2 regions of the Bradyrhizobium australafricanum genome follow, and region 2 is predicted to be linked to the other one. Evidence: riboswitches for the same ligand, from Rfam matches in the RefSeq annotation. Region 2 holds a riboswitch; the other holds the start of a gene.
The links. Region 2 has a riboswitch for ZMP and ZTP ahead of glyA (serine hydroxymethyltransferase). Riboswitches for the same ligand answer to the same signal wherever they lie in the genome.

Region 1 (10,415 bases), on a different contig from region 2:
GGCGCTTGCGGTGTTCTCGACCGCGATCGCGTTCGTGATCTATTTCCGCCTGATCCAGACCCTCGGCTCGGTCGGCACCACCGCGCAAGCTTACTTGCGGGTGCCGATCGGGGTGGCGCTCAGCGTCATGGTGCTGGGCGAACGGTTGAGCCCGACGGCGTGGATCGGGCTCGCCTGCGTCGTGATCGGCGTCGCCGCGATGACGATTCCTGCGCGAAGGATCGCCACAGCCTGACGTCATCGCCGCGATGACGATTCCCGCACGAAGGATCGCCACGGCCTGACGTCATCGCCGCGATGACGATTCCTGCGCGCAAGATCGCCGCCGCCTGAAGTTTCGCCCGCTGAAACCGGCGCCTTGCTGCCGCCGGCCAATGCCTGCATGCTGCCCGCAACGAGATCACTGGGCGGGAAACGGGACGATGTTGCGGCGGGTCAGCCTCATTGCCGGTGCGTGCATGGCGTTGCTGGCGATGACCGGCACGGTGCGCGCGCAGGACTTCCCGAACCGGCCGATCCGCATCGTCATTCCCTACGCGCCGGGCAGCGTCGCCGACGTGTTCGCGCGCATCATGGCGCAGGACATGCAGGAGCAGTGGAAGGGGACGATCGTCGTCGAGGCTAAATCCGGCGCCAACGGCTCGATCGCGGCCGAGGAGGTCGCACGCGCCGCTCCCGACGGCTACACATGGCTGTTGGTGACGACCTTCTTCACCGCAAGCCCGGCACTGAACACGCAGCTGCGCTGGGATCCGGTCAGGGACTTCGTGCCGGTCGGGCAGATCTGTCTCGCCCCGAACTTCTTCATCGTGCCGACCTCGCTGCCGGTGAAGACCGTCGCCGACTATGTCGCGCTGGCCAAGGCCAAGCCGGGGACGCTGAACTACAGCCATCCCGGCAAGGGCTCGACCGGCCATCTCGGCTTCGAGCTGTTCAAGCGGCTCGCCGGCATCGACGTCACCGCGATCGGCTATCGCGGCTATCCGCAGATGGTGCCCGATATCACGAGCGGCCTGATCACCTCGAGCTTCCTGTCGGCCAACCAGGCGCTGGCCCAGGTGCAGTCCGGCAGCATCCGGATCATCGGGGCGATCAGCGACGGCCGCTCGAAGTATTTCCCCGACGTGCCGACCATGGCCGAGCAGGGGTTTGCCGAGGCGCAGGTGACGCCGTGGTTCGGCTTCGTGGTGCCGGCCGGCACGCCGCAGCCGGTGGTCGAACGCATCAGCGGGGCGCTCGAAACCGCGCTGGCTTCCACCGAGGTGCGCAAGAAGCTGGATGTCGCCGGTTGCGACGCCCGTAGCGCGCCGCTGAAGCAGTTCGCCGATATCATCAAGGCGGACGTTGCGCTCTGGGCCAGGGTGGTCAAGGAGGCCGGCATCCCGCCGGACTGAGCCCCGCCGCCCTGTGCCGGAATCGGCCACCGGCACCCGCCCCGGGGTGACGCCGGTCACACCGCCCGCGGGTTGGGCCGTGCAGCATGTTTCCCCAAAGTCCGTAATTTCCCGTATATTAGGGCGCATTGGACCCCGGCCTTGATGACATGACCGCTGAATTGCCGCCGAATTCGCAAGCGCCGCGTGCGTTCTCCCTCTCCATTGGCCAGCTCACGTTCGGCAGCTTCCTGCTGGTCCTGGCTGTGATCATCATCACATCCACCGCCAGCGTGATCGCGATCCGTCACATCGATACGACCTTCGCCGAGCTGCAGCGGCTGCAGAGCGTCGGCGACATCGCCGAGGATATCGACCGCCGCATGAACGAGCTGCGACTGGCGGCGCGCGACTTCGTCACCGAGCCGGGCAGCCAGTCGGTCCAGGTCGCGGAGGCGGCCCAGTCGCTGAGCGAGATCCTGAAAAAGACCCGCATCAAGCTGGCGCCCGAGCAGCAGGACATGATCGACGGCGTCACCCAGCGTCTAGCGACCTATCGCAACGGCATCGAGCGCATCTCGGCGCTGCTCAGTCGCCGCGCCGAGCTGGTCGCCGGGCTGCCGCCGCTGCGCGACGCCTTCGACAAGGCGGTCGCCGCGAGCAACGATGCGGCGCTGGCCAATGCGCTGTCGCAATCCCAGAGCCGGATTGCCACCGCATTGCTGGCGCACAACACGTCCGCTGCCGAGCAGGCCGCGCAGAGCATGCGGGCGATGACCATCTCCGATCCCGCGCTGCGCGGCGCTGTCGGCAATTATGCCGAGGCGATCATCGCGGTCTCGGTGCGCGAGGGCCAGATCGCCGACATCGACAAGGAGGTGCTCGGCGCCGAAGGCCGGTTGATCCAGAAGGTCACCGAGCTGCTGCGCGAGCTCAGCTCTCGCCGCGGCCACGTGCTGTCGCGCGATTTTGCCCGGACGCTGGCCGAAGCAAAATGGCAGAGCATCGTGCTCGGCACGGCGGGTGTGCTGATCGGCCTGTTCGCGTCGGTGTTGGTGGTTCGCCGCACCGTCCGCCCGCTCGCCAGGATCGCGGGCTCGATCCGCAAGGTCGCCGGCGGCGAGAAGAGCGCGTTCATTCCCGGCGCCGACCTCGACAACGAGATCGGCGATATCGCGCGCGCCGCCGAAGTGTTCCGCCAGACCCTGGTCGACGCCGACAGCGCGCGCGAGGCAGCGCTGCGCGCGCTCGCCGAGCAGCGGCTCGCCGAGGAGAGCTACCACAAGCTGTTCGAGGCGTCGGTCGAGGGCATCTACGTCACGACGCCGGGCGGCGCGCTGCTCAACGCCAATCCGGCGCTGGCGCGGATGATGGGCTATGCCGCGCCGCAGGACCTGATCAAGGGCATCGACGACATCGCCACCACCGTCTACGTGGATCCGGCGGCGCGCGAGCAGTACCAGCAGCTGATGCAGCGCGACGGCACGGTGCGCGACTACGAGTACCAGGTGCGCGCGAGCGACGGCACCGTGCTGTGGCTGTCCGATTCGGCGACCGTCGTCCGCAACGACGAGGGCGAAGTGATCCGCTACGAGGGCACGGTGCGCGACATCACCGACCAGAAGCGCGCCGAAGACGCGATCGCCGAAGGCCGTCGGCTGTTGCAGATGGTCATCGACACCGTGCCCGCCGTCATCAACGTCAAGGACCGCGACCTGCGCTACGTGCTGATGAACCGCTACATGGCGGGAATCTTCGGCATCGAGCCGCAGGACGCGATCGGCCAGACCACCGGCGAGCTGATGTCGCGCTATGGCGCGGCGAAGACCGATGAGAACGACAAGCGCGTCCTGTCGGCGCGGCGCGAGCTCGGCTTCTATGAAGAGGAGTACAAGGACGTCGCCGGCAACATGCGGCAATGGCTGGTCAACAAGCTGCCGATCCTCGACGCGCAAGGCGAGATCGAGAACATCGTCACGGTCGCGCTCGACATCGGCGAGCGCAAGCGCTCCGAGCAGGAGATGCGCAAGGCGAGGGATTCCGCGGAGGCCGCGTTGCGCAATCTGCGGGAAACCCAGAATTCGCTGATCGAGGCCGAAAAGCTCGCCGCGCTCGGCCGCCTGGTGGCCGGCGTCGCCCATGAGGTCAACAATCCCGTCGGCATCAGCCTGACGGTGGCGTCCGCGCTGGAGCGCAAGACCGCGAATTTCGCCACCCAGGTCGAGCGCGGCGACCTGCGCCGCTCCAGCCTCAACGATTTCCTGAACACGGCGCGCGATGCCTCCTCGCAACTCGTCGCCAATCTCAACCGCGCCGCGGAGCTGATCCAGTCGTTCAAGCAGGTCGCCGCCGACCGCAACTATTCGGACCAGCGCACCTTCGACCTCGGCGATCTCACCGAGCAGGTGGTGATGAGTCTGAGGCCCGGCCTGCGCAAGCACAATCTGACGCTCAATGTCGATTGCGAGCCGAACCTGATCATGAACTCTTATCCGGGACCGTATGGCCAGGTGCTGACCAATCTGTTTCTCAACGCGGTTGCGCATGCGTTCCCGGACGGCAAGGCCGGCGAGGTCGAGATCCAGGTCCACGCCGCCGGCGGCGACAATGTCGAGGTGATCTTCGCCGACAATGGCTGCGGCATGAGCCTCGACGTGCGCCGCCGCGCCTTCGATCCGTTCTTCACGACGCGGCGCGATCAGGGCGGCACCGGGCTCGGCCTGCACATCGTCTACAGCATCGTCACCACGCGGCTCGGCGGCCGGCTCTCGCTGGATTCCGCACCGGGCAACGGCACACGCATCCAGATGATCCTGCCGCGCGTCGCGCCGCTGGAGCAGGCCGCGGAGTAGGGCGGGACGAGCGCTCGCTCTGACTCCGTCATCGTGAGGAGCGCGAAGCGCGTCTCAAAGAATGCTCGGCCCGGCTGATGGCCGTCGACCCTTCGAGACGCGCGCAAGGGCGCGCTCCTCCAGCGCCAAAGGCGAAGCCTTTGCGCGGGGATGGCAGGTCTAATGGTTTCAAACCGCTAATTGATATCCGCGAGCTTGTGCAGCGTGGCGCCGAAGATGAGGCTCGCCTTGCCGACCAGTGCGGTCCCGCTCATGGTGCCGCGGGTGTCGGTGAAGGTGCCGGAGACGCCGATGCCGACGGGCGCGGGCCCGCCGAACAGCGGGTTGTCGGTGTCGCGCGGCGTCGTGTGGCGTTGCACAAGGATTTCGCCCTTGAATGCATCGCCCTTCACCGTGTAGCTGCCGGTGTAGTAAAGATAGGCGTCGCCGCCCAGTATCTGGCCGTCGCGGAAGAGAATGACGCCGCTGCCCTTGCCGACGCGACCGTCCAGCAGGGTGACGTGAATTGAGTAAAGTCCGTTCTTCATGACGTCCCGATTGCTGGCCGCCGCGCCCATGGCAAGCCAGTTGGTTTTTTATGCCAAAGCGAGCAACCTCGTGCAATGCGGCAGGTTGATTCCCGGGTGTCCCGCGTTCGGGTGACCCTCGGTTCCTGCCAGGCAGTGTGACGGCGCAATGACAGCGGACCGTACGCGCGAATCAAAGTGGCCCGCGAAATGCATAGCTCTGGTTGCACTGGCCGGTGAGTGCTGGAGCAAACACATGTCTGACTGGATTGAATCCGGCGGCCATTGGGCACGCCCTCGCAGGCTCAATGGAACTTCGGCCCGTTATGCGGGCCACATGATCGCATCCCTCGTGCTGATAACGCTGGTGTTGGTCGCGGCCATGCGAATCGCGCAGGCGCGCGATCCCGACGGCCGCTACGCCAATTCGCCGCTGAAGGAGTGGTTCGACGGCCTGCGCAGCGGCAAAGGGCCGTGCTGTTCGGATGCCGACGGCACAGCGGTCAGCGATGTCGACTGGGAATCCAAGGACGGGCACTATCGTGTGCGCCTCGACGGGGCGTGGATCGATGTCCCCGACGAGGCCGTGGTCACCGAGCCCAACCGGGTCGGTCGCGCCATGGTCTGGCCGATTCCGAGCTACATGGGCGTGACGATCCGCTGCTTCATGCCTGGCAGCATGACTTAGCGCCGCACGCGTGGCTCAGACGTATTTCTGGTCGCGCTCGAGCAGTTCGATCGAGATGCCCTGCGGGCCACGGATGAAGCAGATCCGCACGCCGGGACGGATCGTGGTCGGCTCCTTGGTGAATTCGACGCCCTTGGCCTTGATCTCGGCCGCGACCGCGTCGATGTCCTTCACCGTGAGCCCGAAATGATCGAGCCCCTGATAGGGCGTCACCGGCGCGGCGTTGACGCCGTCGCCCTGGGTCACCTCCGCAATGAACACCTTGGCGCCGCCGAGCTGGACGTCGATGCGGCCGGGGCCGCGGATGATCTCGCCGCCGAGAATGTCGCGCAGCCAGGTCGCGGTGGCCTCGGGATCGGGACTGCGCAGGTGGACGTGGTCCCAGGTGACGACAGGCATTGCGATCTCCTTGTTGTTGTCGTGCCGCTGTTCGGTGCGCGGCACTCGCTCTTGGGCGGCGCAAATCTAGCGAGCGGTTCGCTGGGATACCATCCCTCGTTATGCCTGCCCAAGATTGTCGTCCCGGAATGAAACCATTGCGGCCGTCAGCGATTGTCTTCGCGTGGCCGCTCGACCTGCGGCCGTCCCGGAAGCCGCGCGGTGCGGCTTCCTCTCTGTGTGGGGGGGGGGGGCGGCCCGATCAGGCTGCCAGGGTGAGGGCAAGACGATGCGGATCGGCTTGGCGTCGTTTCGGAGGTTGGCCGCCGGACGTCTCGGTGAAGGGGGCTTCTACGCCAGCCTGCTGCTGCCGCTGATTGCGCTCGCCGGGATCGCCGCATGGTTCATGCTCCCCGAGCCGAGCGACGCCGGGGACCAGGACGTCTGGCCGGTGTCCTCCATGATCCGCACCGCGCAGAATGCCCCGACCGGCGAGCAACCAGCTCAAATCACAAATCAGACCGCCAAGGATGCGCTGGCCGCACCGGCGGACGAGCCGACCACCGTCGGCGTGGCCATCGCTCCACAGGGGGCGGAGGAGGCCAAGGCGTCCGGGCCCGGCGCTGAAAGGTCGCCGCTGGACAAGTTGAGGATCGCCTCGCAATCGTGGCGGCGCGGCGGGCTGGGTTCGAAGGCGCTGGTCACCCTGACGCTGCGCAATGCCAATGATTTCGCCGTCAAGGATATCGAGATCGCCTGCGCCTTCATCCGCCGCGACGGTCGGCCGCTGACCGAGCGCAAGCGGCTGATCTCCGACACCATCGCCATGAAAAGCCGCAAGACCTACTCGCAAATGTTGGTCGGGTTCGTCAACGTTAACGCAAACAAGGCGAAATGTTCGGTCGTGACGGCGAGCCGCCTCTAATTCCCGGCATCTCGAAAAAGTGACCGCGAATTGACTTGTCGGGTGAACCGTAACGGCCGGACAGGAACTAACTAATAAACCAGCCGTTAGCGGGAGCGCGGACAGCGTCCGGGTGATCATGCGCAGACGATGAAATCGCCCGCGCGATGACTGATGTCGTCGCGCCGAGATGAACCGCGCCCTGCTGCGCGGGGGGAGCTACCAAAATGCCTGTGGCGCGTTATTTCCTGTTCGTTGGTGGAGTGCTGCTCGCGCTGCTCTTCGTCGTCAATGCCATCGTGCCGCAGGAGGCCGTGGTCGCCGGTCAGAACCAGGGACTGTCGTCGCCGGGCGTCGATAAGACCATGGTGCGCATCAAGTCGACCCAGAAATTGCCCGAGCGGGTGGTCTACGACACCAATTTGCCGACCATTGTTCCGGCGCAGGTCAACGCGGTCGCCGCGGCAATCCCGTCGGCTACGGGCGATGCGTCGGCGCAAGCCCGCGTCCGCAATACGTTCGCCCAGTTCATTCCGCCGGAGAAGGCTGATGCGCAGAAGGTCGCGGCCGAGGCAAAGCCGGCCGAGCAGCCGGCGCAGGCCCAGTCTCAGGCGCCGAAGAAGCGCAAAGTCGCGCGCTACCATGCGCATCCCCAGCAGCCGATGCGGCTGGCGCAGCCCGGCATGTATCAGCCTTACCGCGTCGCGCAGCAGCAGCGCATGGGCTTCTTCGGTGGCTTCGGCACCTGGTAAGAAAAGGCTGCCGCAGCCGGCAATCGATCCGCCGCCGCAAACACTTGCGGCGGCATTTTCATGTCCGCGATCAGGCACGTCGCCGGATGCGCGAAGGCGTCCGAGCGCCGCCCGCTACCTTTCGCGCGGCAGGCGCGGAATCTTGTCCGCGAAGCCGTTGTAGCAGGTCAGCCGCTCGTCCTCTTCCTTCACGAAGCGGCAATCGTTGACGCCCTTGGCCGGGGCAGCCTTCGGCTTCGGCTGCGGCTTGAAAATCTCGTCGTAGCAGATCAGCCGCTCCTTGGTGGCGTCGTCGATGTCCTGACAGGCCTGAAGCTTCTGAGCGACCGATTGCGGCTTGCCGGGCGCGGCAGGCTTCTCGCCCTTCTTGGCGGCCGACTTCTTGCCGACCTGGACCAGCGGCTTGTCGCCGACCATCGGCTGCGAGGTCGCCGCCGCCGGCTTGTCTGCGTCGGCGGGGGCCGGCGTGGTGCCTTGGGCAAGCGCGGCAGCCGGGCAGAAGAGCGCCAGCGCGAGGATGATATGTCTCATGTCGAAAATGTCCGAAATGGCGTGATGACCGGAAGGATGGCGCCGGGGATCGGAAAAGCCCGGCAAGCGCCGAGACTTAACGCAAGTCTTGCCCGAATCCTACCCCCAGAGGTGACCCGCCCGGCACCGATCCACCGGCAAAAGTGAGGGCAATTCGTCGCCGTTCGACCCGCGGGAGAGCGTGAATTGCCTTTGCCCGGCGGGGCGGCTATGACCACGCCATCTGCGCGACTGGCGCTTGGATGGACCACCATCGGGGAGCGCAGAGACTGAACGCCGCGCGCCTGGGCACCGCTTCGAAACGGAGGTGCCATGACGGCGAACATTCTCGATGGGCATGCACATGCCCAAATTGTCATCGACAAGATTGCTGGCGAACTCGACCGGCTGCCCCGCGCGCCGGGGCTTGCGGTCGTGCTGGTCGGCTGCGACCCGGCGAGCCAGATCTATGTGCAGAGCAAGGTCAGGATGGCCGAGCGGCTCGGCCTGCGCGGCGAGGTCGCACGACTGCCGGATGATGCCAGCGAATCCGATCTGCTTGCCAGAGTAGAGGCGCTCAATGCGCGCGACGATATCGACGGCATCCTGGTGCAGCTGCCGTTGCCGGCGCATATCGACGCCTTGCGCGTGATGGCGGCGGTCGATCCCGCCAAGGATGTCGACGGCCTGCACGCCCTGAACGCCGGCCGGCTGTTTCACGGCGATGACGCGCTGGTGCCGTGCACGCCGCTCGGCTGTCTCCGGCTGATCAAGTCGGTCCGATCAGACCTCACCGGCGCCCATGCCGTGGTGATCGGCAGCTCCAACATCGTCGGCAAGCCGATGGCCGCGTTGCTGCTGCAGGAGCACGCGACCGTGACGCAGACCCATATCCACACCCGCGGCATCAGCAGGATCTGCCGCGAGGCCGACATCCTGGTGAGTGCGGTGGGCAAGGCCGGCCTCGTGCGCGGCGACTGGATCAAGCCGCAGGCCATCGTCATCGACGTCGGCACCACGCGCGTCGAGAAGCCGGACGGCGGCTATGCGGTGTACGGCGACGTCTCGTTCGACGAGGCGGTGCAGGTCGCCGGCGCGATCACGCCGGTGCCGCGCGGCGTCGGCCCGATGACGATCGCCTGCCTGATGGAGAACACGCTGAAGGCGGCAAAGGCGAGGGCGGCCCGGCTGCAATAGCGCGGGATACCTGCGGCGATATGCGAGCGGCGGGTGTCGCTCGCGCATCACGCGCGAAGTTCATGACGTCCGGGGTAATGGAAAGCCCGCACCATTCGTCTATCGTCGCGCGACGGATGGAGGCGCGCGATGCTGTATGCGGAAGATCTCACCGAGGGGCAGACGTTCAGGCTTGGCAGCTACACGATCGGCGAGGCCGAGATCCTGGAGTTCGCCGGCAAATATGATCCGGTGCCGATCCATGCCGATCCCGTCGCGGCTGCGGCAGGCCCGTTCGGCGGACTGATCGCAAGCGGTTTCAACACCATTGCGATCTATCAGCGGCTCGTCGTGGAGGCGATCTGGACCAAGGTGGCGGGGATCGTCGGGCGGAGCTTCGAGATTCGCCTGCCGAGCCCGGTTCGGCCCGGCGCCACGCTCACCGGCCAATCCCAGATCCAGAAGATCACCATCAGGCCGGAGCGGCGCGACGCTGTCGTGATCTTCAAGACGGAGCTGGTCAATGACGAGCAGCGCCCGGTTCTTGTCCTCGTGCTCGACGCGCTGATCCGCATGCGGCCGGCGGAGCAGGGGCCGGCATAGGCGCGGCCTGAGGGGCATCCCGAAGTCATCCGCCTCGGACGGCCGTCAGCGCTTCTACGTGTTCCCCGCACGCGACCTTGTGGTCGCGCAATGTTGCGGCAATTATGACAAGCCGGCGGCAGAACGGCAGCGCATCAATGACGTCATCATCGACGAGGTCGTGCTGCCCGGTATTTACTTCGTCGATGCGCCGAAGGCATTCGACCCAGACGGATGTGCCGCCGTGAAACGCAGCAAGCAGACGAACGGAGAGATCGAAGCCAGGCGGCGCAAGGCCGAGGAATGGCGCCGCATCCAGGCGCAACGCGCCGCTGAACGGCAACGTCTCCGCGACTACAAGATTGCGCTGGCGCGCGACGAGGTTGCCGTGGATACGACGCGGCTCGCGCCATCGAACAGCTATTCGACTCCCGATTTCGTGCTGCGCGGAACCTATCGACCGGAGCCCTTCATCTGCAAGGACTGCGGCGTTGCCGAGGTCTGGACGCCGTTGCAGCAGAAATGGTGGTACGAGACCGCCAAGGGCGATGTATTTACCGCGGCAGTGCGCTGCCGGGCCTGCCGCAGCAGGGAGCGCGCGCGCAAATCCGCCGCGCGCCGCGTGCACCTGGAAGGGCTCGCAAGGAAGAAGCCTCCAGTCTCGTAGCGATAGGCGTGACTTCAGGGTCGCACT
Region 2 (10,415 bases):
GCCGGCAACGTTTCGCAACATTCGGCCCCACCCCGACGCGGGGCACCACACAACGGCTTTTTGGTCGGATCAAGGCCGCCTTGTCACCGGACCATTACGGTCCTGTCACGGTGCCCGGATCGGCCTCTTGTCAGCCCCCTGTCAGCCTTTCGTCGGCCTTTGGCCCAGTCTCCCCCAACCCGTTCTGCCAGGTCGACGGCTGGGTGCCGAATCCGCGCTTGGCCCGCGTGCCCAGCCAGTAGCCGAACTGCGGAGGAACGTTGCGGAACGGCCCCTCGACGCCGAGCTTGAGCGCGGCGTCCATCGGCCAGTTCGGGTTATTGAGGATTTCCCGGCCGACCGCGATCAAATCTGCTTGTTTATCACGCAGGATTTGTTCGGCCTGGTCCCCGTGGATGATCAGGCCGACCGCCATGGTCATGATATCGGCATGGGCGCGGACATATTCCGCGAGCGGCACCTGATAGTTGTATTTGATCTCCTTGCCCAGGATCGGCGCCATTTCGCTGATTCCGCCCGACGAGCAGTCGATCACGTCGACGCCCTTCGCTTTCAGGATCCTGGCGAGCCGCGCGCTCTGCTCCGGGCCCCAGCCGGCGTTGTCCTCGACCGACAGCCGCACGAACAGCGGCTTGTGATCCGGCCAGTGCGCCCGCACCGCCTCGGTGACCTCGATCAGGAAGCGCATCCGGTTGGCTTCCGAGCCGCCATATTCGTCGCTGCGCTGGTTGGAGCGCCCGGAGAGGAATTCGTGCACGAGATAGCCATGGGCGCCGTGCAGTTCCAGCACCTCGAACCCTGCCGCATGGGCGCGTCGTGCCGCCTGCCCCCAGGCTGCGACGAGGTCCTTCACCTCATGCGTATCCAGCGCGCGCGGCACTGGCCATCGCTCGCTATGGGCGATCGCGCTCGGCGCCACCGGCGTCCAGGCATCCCAGTCCTCGATCTCGGCGGTGCGCTCGAGCGGGCGATCGCCCTCCCAGGGCCGGCTCGCGCGCGCCTTGCGGCCGGAATGGCCGAGCTGGATGCCGGCGACCGCGTTCTGCTGCTTGATGAAGCCGACGAGGCGGCTGAGCGGCGCGATGAACTTGTCGTCCCAGATGCCGAGATCGCCGATCGTGCCGCAGCCGCGCCGCTCGACCTTGGTCGATTCGACGATCACGAGACCGGCGCCGCCGGCGGCGAACTTGCCCGCATTCATCAGATGCCAGTCGGTCGGAAAGCCCTTCTCGGCGGAATATTGGTGCATCGGCGGCACCACGATGCGGTTCTTCAGCGTGACGCCGCGGATCGTCATTGGCGAAAACAGCAGCATGTCGGACATCGCTTCCTCATTATGCGTCGTTACCCAGCGTGCGGGACCGACCTTGTGTTTGGCGCGGACGATATACGCACCGTGCGATGGCCGATAGAGGCGCGCGGACGGTCGCAATTGGCCGCTCAAACAGATCGCGGCAGGTTCGCGATGCCTGTTCCCTCGCGGCGATTTTTCGCGAGCACAGGAAATGATGATCGCGATGCGTGTTGTCCCCGGTAACCCGAGGAGGGACACTCATGAGAACCCGCACAATCGCACTGCTCATCGCCGGTGCCATGGCAACCGGCCCGATACTGGCGCAGCACGCGGCTGCCCAGAACCTGCAAAACGAGGCCGACAAGGGCGCCAAGACCCGCAACTCCGGTGAATCCGGTTATGTCGGCGATCAGGACAGGCCCGGCGCGGCCGCAACGCCTCCGGGACGCCCCGACACGGCCGCCGGTTCCCCAAACGCCACGACGTCTCCGAGCGCTCAAAGTTCCGGAACCGGGATCGCCGGCGCGCCGGGCAACAAGAGCGGGCCGCCCGCCAAGCAAGGCACGGTCGGCTCGAACTCGCAGAACCTGCATGTCCAGGAACAGGATCCGTCGAACATCAAGGGACAACCAGGCAACAAGAGCGGCCCACCCGCAAAGCGCTAGGCTGCGCGCCATGCTGACCAGGCGGCCGTGAACCGGAATGGCGCCGGCAAAGCTCGCTGGACCCGATCGGCGCCGGTTCGAAACGGACCGTTGATCGAGTCGCTCAGATATTATTGAGCGGCCTTCCGGCTCGCGGAGAGGTCGGTTGGGCAATTTGCGCCGCATTCAATCGATTTCTTCTGGTCAGCAACGCGCCATACCAGCAACGCGACCAGGACAATGATGGTGACGGTGAGCTTGGCCAATGCGTCGTGGTTCAATGTCGGCTCCGCAGAACAATCGGCATAACGAAAAAATTAGCTGCAAGCAGAAATGTGACCCCGGCACCTTATGGGGCCGAAGGCCGACGCTGGGGACGTCCACCGGACCCGCATTCGATTCGGGCCGGCCGACGTCATGATGGTACGGTCCTGGCGCGGTCTGCAAGCTTCTCAGTCTGCATGGCAGCATGGCACGGCCGGCCGCAGCCGGTTGGAACATTGTCATCGATGTGCGGTTCAGTGGCTGTCCTCTGATTCATTGCCCCAGAGGCACACACCACCTCCTGCGGCCCCAGCCGTCACGCTGGGGCCGCAAATCATTGGAGCTGCACGCGGACTGCTGTTGGTTGCGGGGTGAGTGAACGATCTCCGAGAGCCACGATCGATTTGCGCGGGCGCGCCCGCAAATGACGCTACTTGCCGACCTCGTACACATCGGGATCAAAGCTCGAGCTCGGATGGGCGAACGCGTGGCGCAGCGCCGGCGACATCGGGACGTTGTAATTGATGCCTTTCGGCGGGGTCGGCGCTTCCAGCCATTTCCTGTACATGACCTCGATCTCGGGGCTCTTGTAGAGCTCCGCCGTGGCGCGGTCGGCGAGCGCCTTGAACGGGGTGTCCTCCCTGCGCAGCATGATGCCGAACGGCTCTGCCTTCGAGAACGCCTCCTCGCTGATCATGTAGAGCGAAGGCTGCTTCGACCGCGCGATCGCAACCGCAAGCTGGACGTCGTCGAGCGCGTAGGCCTGGGCCCGATCGGTTTCCAGCATCAGGAACGCCTCGGCCTGGTCCTTGGCCGGGAGAACGTTGATGCCGAGCTTGCGTTCGGTGTTGACCTTGATGAGCTGCGTGAGGTTCACCGAGCCCGCAACAGCCGTGACCGACTTGCCCTTGAGGTCGTCGATCGTGTTGATGCCAGCGGATTTCTTGGCGGCAAACCGTGTCGCGCTGAGGAAGTGCGTGTTGGTGAAGGTCACCTGCTTCTGGCGGTCCGCGCTGTTGGTGGTCGCCGAGCAATGCAAATCGATCGTGCCGTTGACCATTAGCGGAATGCGGTTCGACGAGGTCACCGGGAGGTAGTCGACGGCGATGTCAGATACGCCGAGCTCCTTCTTCACGGCATCGACGATCTTCAGGCAGATGTCGAGCGCAAAGCCGATCGGCCGCTGATTGTCGTCGAGATAGCTGAACGGAACGGAAGCCTCCTGAAAGCCGAGCGTGACCTTCTTCGTCTCCTTGATCTTCTGCAGCGTGCCCGACAGCTCCTCGGCCGCCGCCGGGCTTGCGGCGAGCGTGAGAGCGAAGAGCATGGCGGGCAAACGCATCGGCGGCTCCTGTGCGGTGATCAGGCGGCGGTGATAGCGCACGCATGAACCCGGAGCCAGATGACGGTGTGTCTAGCAGCTATCGCACTTTGCTATGGTCCGCCTGCCAAAGTCGCACCCGCAGCCGCGACGCATCTCTAGCGCTGCGCCCCACCCTCGAGCAGGCGATCGCCGACCAGGCGGACCGCGCCACGGGTCCAGGAATAATCGGCGCCCATCCGCAGGCCGCTGTCGCCGCGTGAGACGACCGCGCCGCTGCGGGCGTCGCGCAGCTGGAAGCCGATCGTGTATTCGGTCCGGCTGACCCGCCTGATCACGCCGATCAGCGATTGATCGGCGCCGAGCTGCTGTGCAATCGCGGCCTCGCAGCCATCGCAGTCGCGCAGCGCACGTGCCTTGACGGGCTCCGCGGTCGCGCCGCCGGTATCGACCAGGCGGTAGCGGCCCGACTGCGCAAGCCGGTCACGCACGCCCTTGGTCACATCGGCGAGGTAGGCCGCATCGGCGTCGGCAAGACCGGATGCCGGCGCCGCGGAGGTGTCCTCAAGCTCGAATTCGAACACCGCAAGCCCGATCGGCGCAACCGTGGCGATCTGCGCCGGCGGCGACACGCCCGCGAGGACGCCGCGCACCTCGCGCGACACGAACATCCGCGCATGGTCCCATGCCTCGTCATTGTCGCCGCGAAACGTGTAGAGCTTTTCGTACAGCACGCGGCTCCCTTCGAAATCGATGACCGCCACCTTGGCCCACTGCACCAGTGTGCTCATCTTCTGCACGCCGCCGACCACCTTGATCCGGGCCTCGCCTGCGGGCGCCGCTGCTGACACCAGGCGATAGCGCGGCTCCGCGGCGACGTCGGCGCGCAACGCGCGCATGAACGCGTCGAGCCGCTTCTGATGCGCGGCAGTCTGATCGAGGACCTCGCCTGAGGTGTCGACATAACTGAAATCATCGATGCTGACGCCAAGCTGAGATGCCGGCACCGTGCCGGTTTCGGCGCGCAGTGGACAAGGTCCGGCCAGAAGGCCGATCAACGCGAGGGCGAGCAAGACAAGACGGGATTGACGCATGGTCTGGGCCTTTCGGGTGCTGGCGCGGGCGGGTCGGTCGCATCCTGGGCCAACTGGCCGCCGCGCCGCAGCGGAGTGCCTCCCGCCCCGTGCCGGGAAAATTTCACGACGATGGTCCGCGCCGAAAGAACGCCTATGGCAACGCTTCTCGACGCCTCCGTTCTGCCGTTTAATGTGCGTGACGGCCCTGCCCGCGATCGCGCGCCGAAGCCCGCCTTCGATCTTGAGGATACGCCAATGTGGAATTGGTTCGGAAGCGATCTGAAACTGCGGCTGACGTTGCGCGTGGCTATCGTCTCGACGCTCTGCTTTGCCGTCATCTCCGGCTATTTCCTGATCGAGGCCGACCGCTCGGTGCGCGGGCGGATCGCGGCCGTTGCCGATGTCGCCGCCAAGACGCTGGAGCTGCAGCAGAGCAAGATCCAGTGGCTGAACAATGCGCGTTCCGACTTTCCCGATCTCGACAGCGTTGCCGCGACGGTCATGACGCCGGGACTGTGCATCGCCTTTCGCAGCAATAGCGGCGAGATCAGCCAACGCTTCTGCGGCGGCGCGCAGACTGACACGGCCGCGCCGCCGCTGGCCTTCGCGGCGCTCTATCGCCGCCTGTTCGATCCCGGCCGCGAGGCGGTGCAGCAGGTGGTTTCGCGCGGCATTGCCGTCGGCGAAGCGGTGGCCTGGATCGATCCGGCGGTGCCGACCGCCGAGGCCTGGCACGATGCCGGCCGGCTGATGGCGGTGTTCATGATCGCGCTGCCGCTGCTCTGCGCTTTGGTCTATGCGGCGCTGGCGCGCGCGCTGCGTCCGACGCGGCAGATCCGCGACGGGCTCGAGCGGATCGCTGCGGGCGACCTCGCCGCGCGCCTGCCGCCGTTCGATCTCGCCGAACTGTCCGCGATCGGCGACGTCTTCAACCAGCTCGCCGAGCGCCTCGCCGCCGCGCTTTCCGACCGCAACGCGCTGACGCAGAAACTGATCCTGGTGCAGGACGAGGAGCGCCGCCACCTCGCGCGCGAGCTGCATGACGAGTTCGGGCAGTCGCTGGCCGCCATCCGTGCGCTCGCCGCCTCAGCGCGCCAGACCGCGGCGGCGGATTGCCCGCCTTTGCTCGCCGAATGCGACGGCATCGCGCGGACAGCGACCGACATGATGGAGACGTTGCGCGGCGCCCTCTTCCGGCTCCGCCCGCCCGATGTCGACGAACTCGGACTTGCGGCCAGCCTCGAGGGCCTGGTCGCCGGCTGGAACGGCCGCAGCCGCGGACAGCCACGGTTCGAGATCACCATATCGGGATCGTTCGAGCGCCTTGTCGCCTCCGTCAGCGCCAATCTCTACCGCATCGTGCAGGAGGCGCTCACCAACGCCGCCAAGCATGCCGGCGCCACGCGCGTGATGCTGCGGCTTGAGATGCGCGAGGCGGCGCCCGGCGGCGGCGACAGCGCGATCGTGCTCGCGATCGACGATGACGGCCAGCCCGGCGATCCCGATCCCAAAGGCGATTCCCAACTCAGGTCCGGCCTCGGCCTGCTCGGCATGCGCGAACGGGTCGCCGCGCTGGGCGGGCGGCTCAGCTTCGAGACCGGACAGCCCAACGGCTCCTCGCTCCGCGTCATCGTTCCCGTCGCGGTTAGCCGAGCGGCCGCACCGGTGGTGGAGCGTGCGGCATGAGCCATACGGCGCGCACCATCATGCTGGTCGACGACCACGCCGTCGTTCGGGAAGGCTACCGGGCGATGCTGCAGAAGCAGCCGGGCCTCAGCGTCGTCGCCGAAGCCTCCGACGGCGTCGAGGCCTACCGCCTCTACAAGGAGACCGGGCCCGACCTCGTCATCATGGACCTGTCGATGCCCGGCATCGGCGGCATCGAGGCCATCCGCCGCCTCCGGCAGTGGGACAGGCGTGCAAAAATCCTGGTGTTCACCATGCACCAGAACGCGGCCTTTGCCGTGCAGGCGATCCGCGCCGGCGCGAGCGGCTATGTCACCAAGACCAGCCCGCCGGAGACGCTGGTGCACGCCGTGATGGATGCGCTGTCGGGCAAGATCGCGATCAGCCCGGATATCGACCACGAGCTCGCGCTCAGCCACCTTGCCGGCGAGACCAAGGCAGCCGACCTCCTGACCGCGCGGGAATTCGAGGTGCTGCGCATGCTGCTCGCAGAAAACACCACCGAGGAGATCGCCGAGGCGCTGCACCTCAGTCCCAAGACGGTCGCGAACCTGCATTCCCTTATCAAGGACAAGCTCGGCGTCGGCACCGATATCGAGTTGGTCCGCCTCGCGCTGCGGCAAGGCATCCTGACGCAGATCGATCTCGGCGAGCGCTGACCCGCGGCGGCGCCAGCAACCAACCCTTGCGAGCCGGCCGGGGATTGGATAGCCTTCCGCTCGCGATGAGCTTCGCAAGCTCATTCGCCCCTCGCGCGACTGGCGAGCTTACGTGGAATTGACCACGGTGAAGCGCGAAGGGTTCCAACGCCGTTCGCCTGGGCAACCCGTTCAGCTGATGATCCAGCGTCTTAGGGAGCCCGGACCATGCCGTCATTCCGCAATGAACTCCACCTCAACGATTCCGAAGTTGCCCTTGCACTCGAGGGCGAAGAGCGCCGCCAGCAAGACGGCGTCGAGCTGATTCCGTCGGAGAACTACACCTATCCCGAGGTTCTCGAGCTGCTGGGATCGGTGTTCACCAACAAGTATTCCGAGGGCTATCCGGGACGCCGCTATTACGGCGGCCAGGAATTTACCGACCAGATAGAGAACCTTGCCCGACAGCGCGCTTGCGCGCTGTTTCGCGCCGAACATGCCAACGTTCAGCCTCTGTCCGGGTCGCCGATGAACCAGGCCGTGTATCTCGGCCTGCTGCAGCCCGGCGATACGATCTTGGCGATGGACCTGTCACACGGCGGCCATCTCACCCATGGCGCGCCGGTGTCGCACATGGGGCGGCTCTTCAACTTCGCCCGCTACAAGACGCAGCCGTCAAACGGCGGCGCCATCGATTTCGATAAGCTCCGCGCCATGGCCCGGCACGTCCGCCCGAAGCTGGTGCTGTGCGGCTACAGCTCTTATCCGCGCGATCTGGATTATGCGTCCTTCAAGAGCATCGCCGATGAGGTGGGTGCACTGACCATGGCCGACGTCAGCCATTACGGCGGCCTGATCGCCGGCAATGCCTTGCGCAATCCGCTCGATGCGGGTTTCGACGTGATGACGACGACATCGCACAAGACGCTTCGCGGGCCGCGCGGCGGCATCGTTCTCTGTCGCCGGGAGTTCGCCGGCAAGATCGACGCGTCGGTGTTCCCGGGGCTGCAGGGAGGTCCGCACATGAACGTTGTGGCCGGAACCGCGGTCACGCTGAAGAAGGCATCGACGTCCGATTTTCAGGCCTATGCAAGACTGGTCATGCGCAACGCGAAGGTCCTGGCCGAAGCGTTGATGGAACGCGGCATGACGTTGATCACCGGCGGAACCGACAATCACATGATGGTTGTGGATACGGTGGCCAGCGTCGGCGTGGACGGCGGCGCGGCCGAGAACATCCTCGACGCCGTCGGGATCACCGCAAACAAGCAGATCATTCCCGACGATCCGCGTCCGCCGCTCAAGCCGAGCGGCATTCGCCTCGGGACGCCGGCGGCGACCACGCGCGGCATGGGCGAGCCCGAAATGCGCCTGATCGCCGAACTCATTGCGGAATCCCTCCGGTCGAAGGGCGATGCAGCGGTCGTCAAGCGACTGAGGTCGAACAGCGTCGAGATGTGCCGCGCTTTCCCCGTTCCGGGGATCGCACCGCCCTCATAGGCGGCCGACCCGCATTCCTGTTCCGCATTCGTCGCGTCACTCGGCAGGTCGTGAAGGTTCCCGGGGGAAGGACCGGAACGGAAATTGATGCTGTTCGTTGGACCGCATGATCTCGAAGACGGAGCGTCCAACGCCGTGACCCGGAAAACCTTGCAAGCACGCTCGGAACAGGCGCTCGTCGTCATCATTCTCAGCACCGGTGCGCTGATCGGTTACCTCGGCCTGGCGCTGTCCAGGATGTGAGAGCGACGCCGGCGGGCACCAAGCCGCCGGCGGGCGTCAGGCCGCGGCAAGCATCAAGTCGCTTGGTGCGCTGAAAGCTAGTGCGTGCGTGCCACTGAGTTGCCCGACGCGGCAAGCCAAGCCCCGCAGCAAAATATAGGGTGAAAAGAGCAAGGCTCGGACAGATCATGTCGCGAGAATGCGGATGTTTGACGCACAAGCGACGACACCCGCCGTCGTCCCGGCGAAGGCCGGGACCCATTACCCCAAATCTCAATTGTTGCGCGACGCTGGGGCCACGATCCCGTTCCTGATCAAATGCGGTGGTTATGGGTCCCGGCCTTCGCCGGGACGACGGTGGTGTGCGCGGGAACAGTCTCGCGATGAATGCAACGCCACGTACAATCCACACACCGGTCACTGAAATCGAGGACATTGCCGCCTGCCCGCAATTCTCGTACACGGTTTCATGCAATGACCTCGCAATTCTCTCCCAACTCCGTCGACGTGCTGCTGTTCGATATCGGCCGCGTCGTGCTCGACATCAACTTTGACAAGGTGATGGCGCACTGGGCGCAGCATGCCGGCTGTGCGCCCGCCGAGCTCGCCACGCGCTTTGTCGTCGACGACAGTTTCAAGCATCACGAGATCGGCCGGATCGACGACGCGGCGTTCTTCGAAAGCCTGCGCCGGACGCTCGGCATCAACATCACGGACGCCCAGTTCCTCGAAGGCTGGAATGCGATCTTCACCGGCGAGATGCCGGGCATCGCCCCGCTGCTCGCGGCGGCCGCCGAGCGGATGCCGCTCTACGCCTTCTCCAACACCAATCCGGCCCATGTCGCGCATTTCTCGGTCACCCATGCCGAGCTGCTCAGCCATTTCCGCAACGTCTTCCTGTCCTCGAGCATCGGCTTCCGCAAACCCGACGCCGAGGCCTACGATCATGTGGTAAAAGCCATCGGCGTGCCGGCGTCGCGGATCCTGTTCTTCGACGACCTGGCCGCCAATATCGAAGGTGCGCGGGCGCGCGGCCTTCATGCTATCCACGTGACGTCGACGGATGACGTGGCAAGGGCTTTGACCGCACTTGGAATTTGAACATTAAGAATTGAGGAGCTCTGAGCGTGGCCCTGATGCCGGTTGCCGATGCCCTGTCCGCCGTCCTCGCCGGCGCCGAACCGCTGCCGGAGGAGATGGTCGCGCTCGATGCCGCCTACCACCGCACGCTTGCGCACGACCTCGCGGCGCTCCGCACCCAGCCGCCGCAGCCGATGTCGGCGATGGACGGCTATGCGGTGCGCGCCGCCGATGCGGCTGATCTAAAGGCCCGGCTCAAGGTGATCGGCGAAGTCGCCGCCGGCCGGCCGTTCGAGCGGACGGTCGGCGCCGGCGAGGCGGTGCGGATCTTCACCGGCGGCGTGATCCCCAATGGCGCCGACGCGGTGATCATCCAGGAGGACACCGCCGTCGACGGCGACCACATCACGATCACTGAGGCCGCCAGCGTCGGGCGGCACATCCGCCCGGCTGGGGTCGACTTCCGTGCGGGCGAGGTGCTGCTCGCCGGCGGCAGCCGCCTGTCCGACCGCGCGCTGTCGCTGGCGGCCGCCATGAACTATCCGGAACTTGCGGTGCGCCGCCGCCCGAAGGTCGCGGTGCTGGCGACCGGCGACGAGCTGGTGATGCCGGGCTCGCAGCCCGGCCCCGGCCAGATCGTCTATTCCAACGGCTACGCGCTGCGAGCGCTGGCGCGCGCCGAGGGCGCCG

Region 1: linked by a shared signal. The riboswitch ahead of J6525_RS21725 (bifunctional 5,10-methylenetetrahydrofolate dehydrogenase/5,10-methenyltetrahydrofolate cyclohydrolase) and the one ahead of glyA (serine hydroxymethyltransferase) in region 2 are both predicted to bind ZMP and ZTP.

The regions. Positions count from the first base shown of each region.
Region 1 is NZ_JAGKJL010000023.1:111,804-122,218, forward strand. It holds partial or broken gene J6525_RS21680 (DMT family transporter) at 1-235, shown strand, start outside; gene J6525_RS21685 (Bug family tripartite tricarboxylate transporter substrate binding protein) at 423-1,394, shown strand; gene J6525_RS21690 (PAS domain S-box protein) at 1,544-4,225, shown strand; gene J6525_RS21695 (GrlR family regulatory protein) at 4,402-4,752, opposite strand; gene J6525_RS21700 (hypothetical protein) at 4,988-5,419, shown strand; gene J6525_RS21705 (VOC family protein) at 5,435-5,818, opposite strand; gene J6525_RS21710 (hypothetical protein) at 6,087-6,722, shown strand; gene J6525_RS21715 (hypothetical protein) at 6,929-7,453, shown strand; gene J6525_RS21720 (hypothetical protein) at 7,568-7,984, opposite strand; ZMP/ZTP riboswitch at 8,202-8,281, shown strand; gene J6525_RS21725 (bifunctional 5,10-methylenetetrahydrofolate dehydrogenase/5,10-methenyltetrahydrofolate cyclohydrolase) at 8,297-9,160, shown strand; gene J6525_RS21730 (MaoC/PaaZ C-terminal domain-containing protein) at 9,290-9,742, shown strand; gene J6525_RS47275 (zinc-ribbon domain containing protein) at 9,801-10,388, shown strand.
Region 2 is NZ_JAGKJL010000042.1:51,370-61,784, reverse strand. It holds gene J6525_RS30785 (NADH:flavin oxidoreductase/NADH oxidase) at 131-1,324, opposite strand; partial or broken gene J6525_RS30780 (hypothetical protein) at 1,774-1,959, shown strand; gene J6525_RS30775 (hypothetical protein) at 2,070-2,219, opposite strand; gene J6525_RS30770 (amino acid ABC transporter substrate-binding protein) at 2,633-3,544, opposite strand; gene J6525_RS30765 (DUF3280 domain-containing protein) at 3,682-4,617, opposite strand; gene J6525_RS30760 (sensor histidine kinase) at 4,855-6,285, shown strand; gene J6525_RS30755 (response regulator transcription factor) at 6,282-6,944, shown strand; ZMP/ZTP riboswitch at 7,030-7,115, shown strand; gene glyA (serine hydroxymethyltransferase) at 7,152-8,423, shown strand; gene J6525_RS30745 (hypothetical protein) at 8,511-8,666, shown strand; gene J6525_RS30740 (HAD family hydrolase) at 9,120-9,746, shown strand; gene J6525_RS30735 (molybdopterin molybdotransferase MoeA) at 9,773-10,415, shown strand, end outside.